Regions from separate parts of the Senegalia massiliensis genome, predicted to be linked through region 3. Evidence: riboswitches for the same ligand, from Rfam matches in the RefSeq annotation. Region 3 holds a riboswitch; each other region holds the start of a gene.
The links. Region 3 has a riboswitch for cobalamin ahead of D3Z33_RS01550 (YitT family protein). Riboswitches for the same ligand answer to the same signal wherever they lie in the genome.
Positions count from the first base shown of each region.

Region 1 (3,542 bases), on a different contig from region 3:
CCATTTAATATAATGTTTCCTGTAGGGTTCATTTCTACTGATAATGTATTTATTATAGAAATAGGTTTTGCTCCTATTGAAAATAATTCTGATAATACTACATGAAGTGTTAAATACCCTAAAGTTTCAGGATATGTTTTTACGATATCCTTTTCTTTATTTCCTATACCTCCAGCAGAATCACATGAAATTATTAATTTGTCATTTTCATTTATATCTATAAAAGTCAAATCTCTAAATTGTGTGGAATTCATAAAACTATCTCTCTTTCTTTTTTATAATTTCAAAAAGTGTAGAAGCTGCTATTATATTTAACATAGATGCTAATGTTAAAGGTATTACTATTGCCATGAATAAAGCCATACCTGAAAACGGCAATGCTAAAATGCTCGCCAATATTCCTGCTATAAAAGCTGAAATAGGTCCATTTAATATTATAGCTACTACATTTGATAATATCTTAAATCCTTTTATGTACACTTTTCCAAATACAAATGCTGTAAATGCCATAAGTGCCATAACTTCTAAATGCATAGGTAAGGAAAGAGGAAAGCCACTAGTCATAGCAGTTAAAAGGTGACCTAAGCCTGCAACCACAGCGCCATATACTGGTCCTAAAAAAATTGATGCAAAAAATCCTGGCATGCTATCAAGTGCAATGGTTGTTCCAGGATATTTAATCATAGCTCCTATAAAAGATAATGCTATAAGTACTCCTGAATAAGTTAATTTTGTTGTAGTAATTTTCTCATAAGTTTTAGTATTTGTCATAATTCTCCCCCTTAAAATTTTCAATATAATCTAATAAATAATATAAAAATTCTATATTACTATAAAAATGAATATGAGGATATCCTGCAAGAGTATTTTGTTTCTTTATCCCACATTTCCATCTTTTATATACTTTGCCTTCTCTTTTTTTAGATATATTATATAAGAAATCTATTTCATCATTTTTATTAATCATAGAGCGATGAAATTCATGAGCATTTATATTTATACCTTTGAAGTCTATTTCAATATATCCAAAGCGTTGAAGTTTTTCTGTCATATGACTATCTGTATCAATAAATCCTACCATTTCACTTTTATTATTATCTAAATCATAAATTGAATTTGTAAGATACATAAGTCCCCCACACTCAGCGTAACAAGGAAGTCCTTTTTCTAATATTTCTTTTAAGTCTTCTCTAAATGATTTGTTTGTTTCTAATTCATTACTAAAAACTTCTGGAAATCCTCCACCTATATATAAAGCATCTACATCTGGTAATTTTTCATCTTTAATTGGACTTATAGGAATAAGAGTTATGCCTAGTTGCTCTAATAAATCTAAATTATCTTTATAATAAAAATTAAAAGCTTTATCCTTAAATACTCCTATCTTCAAATCATATTTTTTTGTTATACCTATATAGTTTTGTGTTTTTATAACTTCCAGTTTTGATATTTCTAATAACTTATCTAAGTCTATAGTTTCTTCTATGGTTTTAGATAATTTTTCACTTTTTTCTTCTAGTTCATCTACTTCTTCAGCTGGTATTAATCCTAAATGTCTACTTTTTAATGATATATCTAAATTTTTAGGTAAATATCCAAGACACGGAATATTATTTTCTTTTTCTACTATTGTACGAAGTAAATCATAGTGCATTTTACTTGATACATTATTTATAATAACTCCAGCGATGTTAATATCTTTGTCAAAATTTTTATATCCTGATATTAAAGCTGCTAAACTAAGTGACATTCCTCTTCCATCCACTACAAGTATTATAGGTAATTTAAGTATTTTTGCTATATGACTAGAACTTGCATTGTCTTTTTCTATTCCAAAACCATCATATAACCCCATTACTCCTTCAATTATAGATATATCCTTGTCTTTTGAATTTTTATTAAATAGATTTGTAACTAATTCTTTATTTAGTAAATAACTATCTAAATTATATGAAGCATTCCCTGTTACAAATTCATGAAATTTTGGATCAATATAATCAGGTCCAACCTTAAAGGGAGCAACTGTAATACCTCTATTTGTAAGTGCCTTCATTATTCCAAGACTTAGAGTAGTTTTTCCTACTCCACTATTTGTACCAGCTATCATTATACCTTTCAATTCATCACCTCTTTTTATGCAAAATAAAAAATCCTACTTCGAAGTAGGATTAGATTTACAGCTATAAATATATTATTTACAAGCTAGCAATCCCTTCCCTCCGAAGGCATACTTTTAAAAAATCAGGTAGGTCTCCTGGCTTGCCATCATCCTACTTTCTCTCCTTCCCATTCTAATGAATAGTGGATTTGAGATTTCGTTATGGTTACAGTAGCGGGGGCTGCAGAGGTTTCTCACCTCTTTCCCTATTAATCATAAACATGAACCCAATTTTAATATTCGATTTTTATTGTTAAATATATATTATCATTTGTAGATATAGATGTAAATATTATTTTTTATTCTCTTATGATTTTTATTAAAACTTCTTTATCTTCACATCACCTTCATAGTTAATATTTATTTTTATTTTAGCTTTAGCTTTATTTCCTACCATTTTTATTTGACTTTTACCAGATTCTAATTTAAGTTCTTTATTATCTGCTATATCCTTTTCATAAATTTCTACTATATCCTTATCTGGTGTAACTAATACTATTTTAAAATCACCTTCTGTCACTTCTATATCATAATCTAGTATTACTTTCCCATTAGCTTGTGATTCAATTTTCCATAACGTTTTTACTCCAGAAAAGCTACTGAATTTTAATGACTTATTATTACCCATATTATTTTCTACGCTTTTTATGAATAATGCACTATCCTCACCTGAAGCTATTTCATGGTTATCATTGTATACTTCACCTTTCTTTTCACTTAAATATGAACATCCCATTAATGCAAATGATAAAAATATAGTTAAAATAAATATCAGTAATGTTTTTATTGATTTCTTCATCACAAACCTCCACTTAATCTTATTTATAAGATCTAACGAATTCATATAAATCCCCTTATATCAATTGAATTTAAAATATGTATAACAAAAACTAATAAATATTCAACATATAAAATATTCTATAAAAGTTTTTAAATCCCTTCTTTTATTATATTAAATTGAAAGAATCTCTCTAATAATTAATCAAAACAAAAAAACAAGTAAAAAAGTAATTACTTTTTTACTTGTTTTTTCATCTAATATTATATTCCTTAACCTATTAATAGGTTTTTTACTAATAATTAATTAAATTCTTTAGAACTCCATAATCATCTATATAGTCTATTTCAACTAATGCTCCTTCTGAAACTTTAAAATGCCATCTATCATCTATATCTAAATCAAGTAATAATGCTATAATGGTTTGAATAACTCCACCATGAGTAACTAGCAAATATTTTCCATCTTTTTTCTTTAGAATATTTAAAAATTCTTCTACTCTTGTGTATAAATCCCTTAATGATTCTCCTTCTGGTATAGCATAATTAATATAATCAACTATCCAATTTCTCCATTCATTTGGATATAGTTTTTCTACTTGTTTAT
Region 1 covers NZ_QXXA01000006.1:138,232-141,773, forward strand. The annotation lists gene D3Z33_RS06470 (AIR synthase related protein) at 1-254, opposite strand, end outside; gene D3Z33_RS06475 (ECF transporter S component) at 259-771, opposite strand; gene D3Z33_RS06480 (cobyrinate a,c-diamide synthase) at 758-2,119, opposite strand; cobalamin riboswitch at 2,228-2,404, opposite strand; gene D3Z33_RS06485 (hypothetical protein) at 2,478-2,957, opposite strand; gene D3Z33_RS06490 (histidine phosphatase family protein) at 3,232-3,542, opposite strand, start outside.
Region 1: another riboswitch for cobalamin. It lies ahead of D3Z33_RS06480 (cobyrinate a,c-diamide synthase); the one in region 3 lies ahead of D3Z33_RS01550 (YitT family protein).

Region 2 (3,542 bases), on a different contig from region 3:
TTTGAGCATCCTTTAATGTCATAGTCTCTACTCTTTCTTCTTCTTCAAATTGAGTCATATCTTCCATATCTTGAGTAAATATATCTGAAAGTGAAGCAACTGTCAATGTTGCATCAACAAGTGCTCTTTTCTTAGCCATTTTAAGACAAGTATTTCCTAACATATATATATCTTGTCTACCACCTAGATATTTTCTCTCCCTACTATTAGAATGCCCTAAGCCTTCTGTAACTATCTTTTCATTTTTCTTTAATATAGACTTTACACTAAATGCAAAAAAACCATCCTCATAATTTTGTACTTTATCAATTATTTCATACTCACTAGATATTCCTAATAACATAAGTATTTTTTCAGCACCAGGTTTTAATAGAGAAGGTTTTGATGAACCATAAAATGTTTTTCCATAATCATGCCCTTCAACAAGTGTCTTTTGTATTACTTGTTGAAATCTATATATCTTTTGCATAGAATTTTCAACATTTTCTATATCCATATTTTCTATGATTGATAAAGCGTAATTGTAATTATCTTCTTTTACTTTAAAGTCATCACTCATATTTTCACCACCTTGTTTATTTTAATTTATCCAATATTTTTTTATTTATTACTTATATACTTCAATTTATACTTTATCTTTATTGAGTATATTAGTTATTACTGCTAATTTATAAAAAAGATATTAAATAACAAAAAACCTCTTTCTTATAGAATATATTCCCTATGCAAAAGAGAATAAACTATAAGAAAAAGATTTTTAATTAAATCTAGCACCTTGTTTCTCTATAATATTTTTTATAGGCTTAAATAATATTAGTACTAATATAAAGTTTGAAAAACCATGTATAATATCAAATAATAGCCCTCTTATCCAATAAGTTATTCCATAACCAACTCCATAAAATACAGATTCTGTTAAAGCAAAAAACAAACCGAATGAGAGACCAAATATACCAGCTAAAACTGCATATATATATTCATTTTGGGTTTTATAATTAATAACTGATGTTATTATAACTAATATTGGCCATATCAAATAATAACCTATTAGCCAAGTATTAAAACCCCATACAAATATTTCAGTTGTAGAAAATATTATTGAAACTAAAATAGCTCTTTTAAATCCAAAAACTACAGTATAAATTATAAAAAGTAAAGTAACAATTTCTACATTAGGCACAAAGGACAATGCCATTTTAGATGCAGTTAAAGTGGCACTTAATATAGCTATTAATACAAGATCTCTTACTTTCATATTAATAACTAGTTAACTCAAATTTATATTTATCTCCATCTGTAAGTGGTATTTCAGCTACACCTGTTTCTGCATCTTTACCATTTACTTGAATTTGCCAAAATTCTTGTTCACTTTCTTTTGCTTCATAATCCATCATAGCAGTAACCATTTTTCCAAAATCTGAATCTGTAAGAGTTACACCAATCTCATCTTTATTATTTTCTAATAAATCTAATAAATATTCATCATCAGTGTTATAGGTAAACGTCTTATCTACATCCTCTTTTTCATTTATTACTTGTATCTTTACTTCCTTAGCTCCTTCTACTGATTCTGGAGATAAAAAAGTCTGATATGCAAATACAAGCCCTAATGCTAAAACTAAAGCTATAACAATTATTAAACTTTTTTTACTCACTATAATTCCTCCTTATATTTATGTGTTTAATGTGTCTAAAAAAACCCTTCCACTATCGAAGTGGAAGGGTTAATAAAATCATTTTATATACCACACCACTTCATTTCCACGTGAAGTTTCAAGTGCTTTTATATAATTTAAGGTATTCCGACTTAGTATATATTTATACCATACGGCGGCGGGCCCGTACAGGATTTTAACCTGTTTCCCCTCAAATTATACTTCATATTATTTAACTAATTATATAATACTACAATTTATATAAAAAAGCAATTCTAATTTTCTTTCACAAGACTATTATATGCTATTGGTATTACAATAAGAGTAAGAAGTGTTGAGAATATAAGACCTACCATGAGTCCTACAGCTAGTGGTGTGAAAAATGAACTGCCAGATAAAACTAATGGAATAAGACCTATTACCGTTGTAATACTACTTAATAATATTGGTCTTAACCTTTTTTTCGCTGATTCTATACAAGCCTCTTTTATACTTCTTCCATTCTCTCTCTCTCTATTTATATATTCTATTATTAATATTGCATTATTAACAACAATACCTATAAGACTTGCAGCTCCAAGTCCTACTGTAAATGTAAGAGGTAGTCTAAATATAAACACTCCAAAAACTACTCCTATTACAGATAATGGTACGGTTATAAGTATTATAAGTGGTTGAAGTATGGATCTAAATTGAAGAAGTAATATTAAATATACTCCTACAAGTGCTATAAGTGCGGCTATACCAAGTCCACTTAAATATTTTTTAAAGATTTCTTTTTCTCCTCCAAATGTAACTTTAATATCATCTGTTTTTTTATTATTTATTATTTCTTCAACCTTGTTTTGTTCTACTAAAGTAGATTTATCAGGATCTACTTCAGCTGTTATTTTGATAAATGGCTTTCTATTAAATCTATTTAATTCTTCTAACCTGGTATCCTCTTCTATTTCTACTACATCTTTTAAAAGTAATATTTGTTGACTATTAGGTGATTTAATAGGTGTATTTTGTAATTCATCTATACTATTTGGATTTGCATATAACAAAATACTTTTACTTTCGTCATCTATATTTACTTCACCAATCTGAGTTTTATTCAATGCAAGATTTACTTGTCTTTGTATATCATAACTAGTAAGTCCTAATATTGACATTTCTTCTTTATTTGGAATAATCTCATATTCTTTTATTACAGAGGATTCTTCTAAAGTAATATTATATAAACTCTTCATATCATCCATTTCTTCCCTTATATTACTTGCTACATTTTCTATATCTTTAAATTCATCAGAAGAAAGGGTTATATCAATATCAGGTCCTGGGTTTGTAAGTGCAAGTAGATTAACTGTCACTGTTCCATCTTCTATTTTATCATTTAGCTTATTTTGGAGTTCATATGCAAAATACTTCTTATTTTTATATTCAGCAATTTTTTCTTCATTAAATCTAAACATTACTTGCCCTAAATCAGGAGATTTAAAATAAGGAGGATTTGTTATATAAAATTTAGGTATTGGCCCTCCTATTGATGATGTATATTCCTTTATATCATCTCTATTATTTAATACTTCTTTTACATCTTCTACAATTTGCTGTGTTTGATCTATGTTATTTTCTTCTGCTTTTATATCAATATATGCTATATTATTATCTGCATAAGGAAATACTTCAAGCCTCATATTTACAAGCATAAAACCTACTATGATTATTAATACTAATACAATTAAAAATGTAGTTTTAGTATATTTCATGCTTTTTAAAAGTGTATTTTCTAATAATCCTTTAAAGTGTTTTCGTTCTCTTACTTTTCTATGACTATTCTTAAGAAGTAAACTTGCAAGTACAGGAGTTACTGTTATAGAAACTATATATGATGCAATTAAA
Region 2 covers NZ_QXXA01000004.1:288,419-291,960, forward strand. The annotation lists gene D3Z33_RS03705 (hypothetical protein) at 1-559, opposite strand, end outside; gene D3Z33_RS03710 (hypothetical protein) at 758-1,255, opposite strand; gene D3Z33_RS17090 (DUF4430 domain-containing protein) at 1,257-1,655, opposite strand; adenosylcobalamin (AdoCbl) riboswitch at 1,744-1,889, opposite strand; gene D3Z33_RS03720 (efflux RND transporter permease subunit) at 1,931-3,542, opposite strand, start outside.
Region 2: another riboswitch for cobalamin. It lies ahead of D3Z33_RS17090 (DUF4430 domain-containing protein); the one in region 3 lies ahead of D3Z33_RS01550 (YitT family protein).

Region 3 (3,542 bases):
AAATTTTATATTTTGAATTTCAGATTTATCCCAGTTATTTTCCCTATAACTATTTTTTATTAAATCTACAACATCATCTACTCTATTCTGCTTTTGGCTTGTTAAATATTCATCAAATTTACTTGAAAGAGTAATATTTGATATTATAGCAATTGTTATAACTGCTATAAGCGATGCTACTATCATAAGTATCGTTATTCTACCTCTTAGATGATTTAACATGTTTTATCACTCCAAAAATTTATATCCAACCCCATATACTGTTTTTATATATTTATTGCTTTTATCTTCTATTTTGTGTCTTAGATTTTTAACGTGTGCATCTATTGTTCTATCATAGCCTTCATAATCATAACCAAATACTTTTACGATTAATTCATCTCTTGTAAATACTTTTTGTGTGTTTTCCACAAACAATTTAAGTAAATCAAACTCAGTTTTGGTTAAATCTATAATATCATTTGACTTAGTAACTTCTCGACTCTCAAAATTAATATTTAAGTCCCCAATAGTTAAAATATCATTTTTTACATCATTTTTTTCTATTCTCCTAAATATTGCTCTTATTCTAGCTAAAAGTTCCTTTGGACTAAATGGCTTTACTATATAATCATCTGCACCTATATCTAGGCCATTTATTCTATCTTGCTCCATAGATTTTGCTGTAAGCATTATTGTAGGAACTTGTGACTTTTCTCTGATTTTTTGTAATATTTCTTCACCTTTTATATCTGGTAACATTAAATCTAAAATTAAAAAATCTATATTTTCATTTTCATATATATTAAATGTTTGTTTTCCATTATACGCAGTATATACATTATAACCTTCTTTTTCTAAATAGGCTTTTATAACTTCTACTATTTCCTTTTGATCATCTACTACTAAAAAGTTTTTTTTCATATTAACACCTCTATCCAAAGTAATTGTACAATAAATTTACTGAATTTAAAAGAAAAAAATATTGGACAAACATATAGTCGTCCAATATAGTCATAAAATATAAAGTTAAATTAATAATTATATATAGGATATAGCTACTAAAAACTTATAATTGACAATTTAGTCCATCATTTATCCCTATAATTTATAAAGACTTTATACTAAATTACTATTATTATAAGGTGATTTTAGTAGGTTATATTATCTAATCATTAAAATTAAATCCTTCTCCTAAAACTTCATGAACAAAACCTACTGTAATAAAAGCATCTGGATCTATGTCTTTAACATAACCTTTTATTTTTATATATTCCTTTCTATTTACAACAGTATTTATTATTATTTTATTTCTTCTTGAATATCCTCCATCTGCTGAGTATAATGTTGTACCTCTTTTAATATTCTCAATAATATATTTATTTATTTCTTTATTTTTATTGCTAATTATCATTATATTCATTTTCTTATTAAATCCGGCTATTACATTATCTATAACGTAAGCATTTGCTATAACTCCTAACAATGCATATAAGCCTAGCTTAGGTCCAAAAGTTAATCCAGCAAATATTGTTATAACAAAGTCAGCTAAAAGTAATGCCTTCCCTATGTCTAAATGTAAAAATTTGTTTATTATTTTAGCTACCACATCAGTTCCTCCTGTAGATGAGTTCTGATAAAATATTATCCCCATACCAATTCCTTGGATAATAATACCATAAATAAGATTAATTAATAAATCATCAATTATAGCTCCATTTATAGGTATAATTATCTCTAATATATATATTGCTCCAGATAATAAAAAACTAGAATATATCGTATAACCTCCAAATTCTTTTCCTATGATTAGAAAACCAAGGGTAAATAAAATTATATTCGCTAATGTCATAACAATCCCTATGGGAATGATTGGAAATACTTTGTTTATTACCATAGCAAGACCGGTAACTCCACCTACAGCAAGATTAGCTGGAATTAGAAAAAAGTACAAACCAATTGCCATAATCAAAATACCAGTATTAATTAAAATAAATTTTTTTATATTAAATTTCATATTTTTTACTCCATAAATTATTTTCTTTTAATGTTTTAGTTAATATTTTACTAATAAATTTAGGTCCTTGTATCATTTTCTTTGTATGATAAAAGGCTGTTTTGCCTGTAATCCCTTGAACTATTACTCTAGTATTCTTGTCTATTCATATACCCATATTAACTCCTACCTTTCTATTTGGTGAATTTCATAATTATATCAATACTTAAATATTTCTTTTATAATACTCTTCTAATAACGAATATATCAAACTAATTTTCCTTAAAAACTTTAAAAAATAAAAAACCTTTCTAAAGAATAGAAAGGGATTATCAAATATAGCAGAATTAAACTGCCATTTAAATAACACCTCCCCATCCTCGTGAGTAATAATCAGCGTTGCTACTGTTGGCAGGTCTCCTGACTTAGGAATTACAAGCAATACACCTTCCCGTGTTTTCACACAGTGGTTTTAGTAAAACTCTATCCATTACAGTGGCGGGACCGTGTTGGTATTTCACCAAACTTCCCTTTTAAACAATTTCATTACAAATTGTACCAATAGTCTTAATATTAAATTTTAAGTAAAATATATCATCTTTATTTTTCATTGTCAATAAAAAATAAATAATATTTATCTTATTTCTTCTAACGTATTATACAAACATCAAATGAATTTTCTATAATACATTTAATTTCTTGTAGTTTCTCTAGTTTATAAGAATGATATTTATTTATTCCACCTAAAATTGTATCTCCATCTCTAAAGTTTTGTAAAATATATTTTTGAGAGCCATTTAAATGTTTAGCTATATCCAATATGTTATATTCACTTATCAACTCTTTACATACAGTAGTTCTAAATTCATAATCTATATTTGAGTTTTTTATTACCTTTATACTTTTTTTTATTTTATTTATATCAACTAAAGAATTAGTAACTTTATTATATTCACTAAATGAAGTCTTAATATCCATAGCTATATAATCTATAAGATTATCTTGAACTAATCTGTTAAGCATATCCGGATTTGTTCCATTTGTATCTAACTTAACATAAAAATTTTTATTTTTAATTTTACTAATTAATGTATACAACTCATTATATAATGTAGGCTCTCCACCTGTTATAGTAACTGCTTCTATATATTTTTTCCTGTTTTCTAAAAAAGTTAGTATATATGTTTCATCAATACTTTCCTTACTATTTAAAATATGTGAATTATGACAATATGGACATCTAAAATTACAACCTTTTATAAATAAAACTGTAGATATCTTATTAGGATAATCAATAAATGAACTTTTTTCCATTTCACATATATCCATAATTACTATATTACCCTTTCATTTTCTAGGCTATGTTGAGTATCAAACTCTAGCCTATCATTATATTCTTGCTTCTTACCTTTATTCCATGATTGAACTGGACGATGAAAGCCTACTACTCTAGTCCAAACTTCAGTATCTTCACCACATTGAGGACATTTGAATTGTTCACCTTTTATATACCCATGTTTTTCACAAATACTATATGTAGGGGTAATTGTTAGATATGGTATTCTGC
Region 3 covers NZ_QXXA01000003.1:54,775-58,316, forward strand. The annotation lists gene D3Z33_RS01540 (sensor histidine kinase) at 1-222, opposite strand, end outside; gene D3Z33_RS01545 (response regulator transcription factor) at 229-903, opposite strand; gene D3Z33_RS01550 (YitT family protein) at 1,148-1,996, opposite strand; cobalamin riboswitch at 2,369-2,553, opposite strand; gene D3Z33_RS01555 (anaerobic ribonucleoside-triphosphate reductase activating protein) at 2,624-3,304, opposite strand; gene D3Z33_RS01560 (ribonucleoside triphosphate reductase) at 3,310-3,542, opposite strand, start outside.

Region 4 (3,542 bases), on a different contig from region 3:
TTTTGTGCGTATTATTTTTATCTCAAAATCTATATTGGGATTTTTCTCCTTTAATTTATCTACTACCCATCTCGTTTGAGTTAGAGCTAATTTACTTCCTCTAGAGCCTACTTTTATTTTCATATAATTTTTTTCTCCCCTTTAAATCATCTAAGCTCAAATTTATTATTTCATTTAATATTTCCTTTTTTCTTTTTTCATCATTACATTTTTCTAATACTATTTTTCTTATATCACCTAATAATTTTAAGAACTCTATATACTTTTCATCATACTTTTCTTCTAATTCAAATATTATACTCTTTGAAAGTGATGGACTTTTTCCATTTGTTGAAACAGATATTGTAAGATCTCCTCTTTTAAAAGTAGAAGGTACAATGAAATCAGAATTTCTATCTGTTACATTATTACATAATATGTTTTCATCTTTACAATCAATACCTATTTTTCTATTTAACTTTTTATCATCAGTTGCTGCTATTACTATTGAAGAATTTAAAATATATTTTTTATTATACTTATCTTTTATTATATTAATTTTATCTTTATAATTATAAAACTCAGATTCTATTTTAGGGCTTATAATACTTAGTTTTCCCCCATATTCCATTAAATTTTTAGCTTTTCTTAGAGCTACCTTTCCTGCTCCTATTATTACTATATCTTTATCTTTTAAATTTAACATAATTGGATAAAATGAAGTTTCTTCTTTATAACTCATAAATATCTGACATCATTTCTATATAATTATCTAGTTTTTCTTTATCATTTATTTGCTTTAATTTAATTGCTGGATTTCTAATTATTCTTTTAAATGAAGAATGTATTATCTTTTCCATTATTTTTTTATCTCTTGAACTTAAATCTATTTTTCTAAATATATATTCTAAGGTGTTTTTCTCTATTTCCTCACATTTATCACTCATACTTTTAACTATAGGATCTACTTTTAAAGTATCTATCCAATTCTTAAAACTAATTATATCTTCATTTATTAAACTTTTAGCTTTTTTGGATAATTCTTTTCTTTTAACTTCATTTTTTTCTGAGATTTCCTTTAAATTATCTATATTATAAAGATTTACATTTTCTAGCTCTTCTACATCCTCTTCTACATCACGTGGTAGTGCAAGATCTAAAATATATAAATTCTTTTCTAATTTCTTCATATCTTTTTTCCTTATTATATGATGAGGGCAGGCTGTTGCTGTTATGAGTATATCTATATCTTTTATAATATTATATCTATCATCATATTCAATTGGAGTTACATTTTCATATAATTCTTTTATTTTATATAATTTATCATGACTTCTATTTGACATGAAAATCTCATCTAAATCTTCTTCTTCTAAGTATTTAAGAGCTAGATTTCCCATTTTTCCTAATCCTATAATAAGTGCTTTTTTGCCTTTTAAATCAATTTTTTCTCTTAAAAATTTAACTCCTATATAACTTATGGAAAGAGGTATTTCTGAAATTTTAAGTTCTTTCTTTACTTTTTTAGCTGTAGTAACTGATTCTCTAAATAACTTGTTTAATCTTTTGCCACTTCCGCCTATTTCCATAGCTAGCCTATGTGCTTCTTTTACTTGTCCTAAAATTTGATCTTCACCAAGTACTATAGATTTTAAACCAGCTGCTACTTCATATAAATGATAAATTGATTCTATCTCTTTTTTTACAAAAAAATATTTATCAATTTGCTTTATATCTGACTTTTTTCTATAAATATTTTTAACTACTTCTATATCCCTATCTACATTTCCATCTTCACTATATATATATATTTCACTTCTATTGCAGGTAGAAAGTATAATACATTCTTTTACTCCACTATCTAAAAGATATGTTGTAGTTTCTATTTTCATACTATCTGTAAAAGCTACCTTTTCTCTAATATCTGTTGTTGCTGTATTGTGATTTATTCCCACTACTGAAATATTCATAGATATCAACTCCTGATCCTATTTCTAATTAACACTTTCTGCACGCTCAAGTAATATATCACCTAAAACTGGCTCAACTCCTAATGGTTTAGATATTTTAAAATTAACTTCTTCATATTTATTATCTAACTCTTTTATTATATGAGGTATATCTTCTTTTATATGAATTCCTTCATATAAAAAGTAAGGTACTACTGTTATATCTTTTATATCTTCATTAACCATTTCTTCTACTACTTCTGGTATAAAAGGTCTACTTATCTCCATATAAGCGCCTTTTATAATATACTTATCTGTTTTCTCTTTTACGATATCTATCATATCAGAAAATCCTTTTTTTGCTTCATTTGATCTACTTCCATGTCCTATAATTAACAATCCCTTTTTCATTATATCACCTTTTCTTTCATTTTTATTTTTAAATAGATAGGTTTATATTATTATATTTATCATACATAATTATTAATAATAAAAAAATCCTACCGTAGAGGCAGGATTAAATATACTAATATATTCATACTAGTAAATCCTTCCCTCCGAAGGTTACTTCGTAAAATCAGGCAGGTCTCCTGGCTTACCATCATCCTACTTTCTCTCCTTCCCATTCTAATGAATAGTGGATTTGAGATTTCGTTATGGTTACAGTAGCGGGGGCTGCAGAGGTCTCTCACTTCTTTCCCTATTAATCATAAATATGAACCTAATTTTAATATTCAGTTTTTCTTGTAAGTTTATAATATCATTTGTTGGAGGGGTTGTAAATAGAATGTATATCAAAAATTAATCGAAAAGTATTTTTATTGATTAATTCGTAATTGAATAATAAAATTAATATTTATAATTTTATTTATCTTACACTAAAAACACATAATAAATAAGTAGAATATGCAGGTACTCCATAGGGAATACTTGTAGAAACATCTGCAGATTAAGATTGTGTTCTTCTTGTTGTATAAGTTACACTATGAATTGTAAAACTTGAATTTTTATTGGTATTATTTTTTACTATATTGGTGGCTTATAAATCTTCAATCCTCCTCTCTCTATGTATTAATTAAAATAAGATAATAAATTATTTTAATTCAACATTAGTAATTGCATAGTTTCTGATATGTCTTCATCTTGTGCATAATTTACTTGTGGTATCGATCAAATTAATGCTACAATTATAATTAAGGATATTGTTAATTTTCTGAATATTTTACACTTAAACAATCCTTTTACTATGGTAATTTAAGTGATTAATTACTTTATTAATTTAATTATACATTATAAAGGAAAATATTTCTATCTGAAAGGGTCTGACATTTTAAAAATCGTTTCTGAATATTTTCTTGGTGAAAATGAAGAAACCTATAAAAATTCTCTTAATAAAGCTATACATATATTAGAAATAAAAGGATATGATGAGTTGGCTAAGAATTATAAAGAAATTACAAAAAATAGATATAATATACAATTAAATTAGAAAAAACCCTTGCAAGGGTTTTTTCATTTCATTCTATATCCTCAATCAATTCCCTAATACTATTATACTTATTAGGATAATCTATCTGTGGCCTATCTATTAAAAGTACCTTTATATTCATATCA
Region 4 covers NZ_QXXA01000006.1:126,546-130,087, forward strand. The annotation lists gene hemC (hydroxymethylbilane synthase) at 1-123, opposite strand, end outside; gene D3Z33_RS06400 (precorrin-2 dehydrogenase/sirohydrochlorin ferrochelatase family protein) at 101-721, opposite strand; gene hemA (glutamyl-tRNA reductase) at 711-1,949, opposite strand; gene D3Z33_RS06410 (sirohydrochlorin chelatase) at 1,974-2,339, opposite strand; cobalamin riboswitch at 2,492-2,668, opposite strand; gene D3Z33_RS06415 (hypothetical protein) at 3,187-3,417, shown strand; gene D3Z33_RS06420 (cobalt-precorrin-6A reductase) at 3,446-3,542, opposite strand, start outside.
Region 4: another riboswitch for cobalamin. It lies ahead of D3Z33_RS06410 (sirohydrochlorin chelatase); the one in region 3 lies ahead of D3Z33_RS01550 (YitT family protein).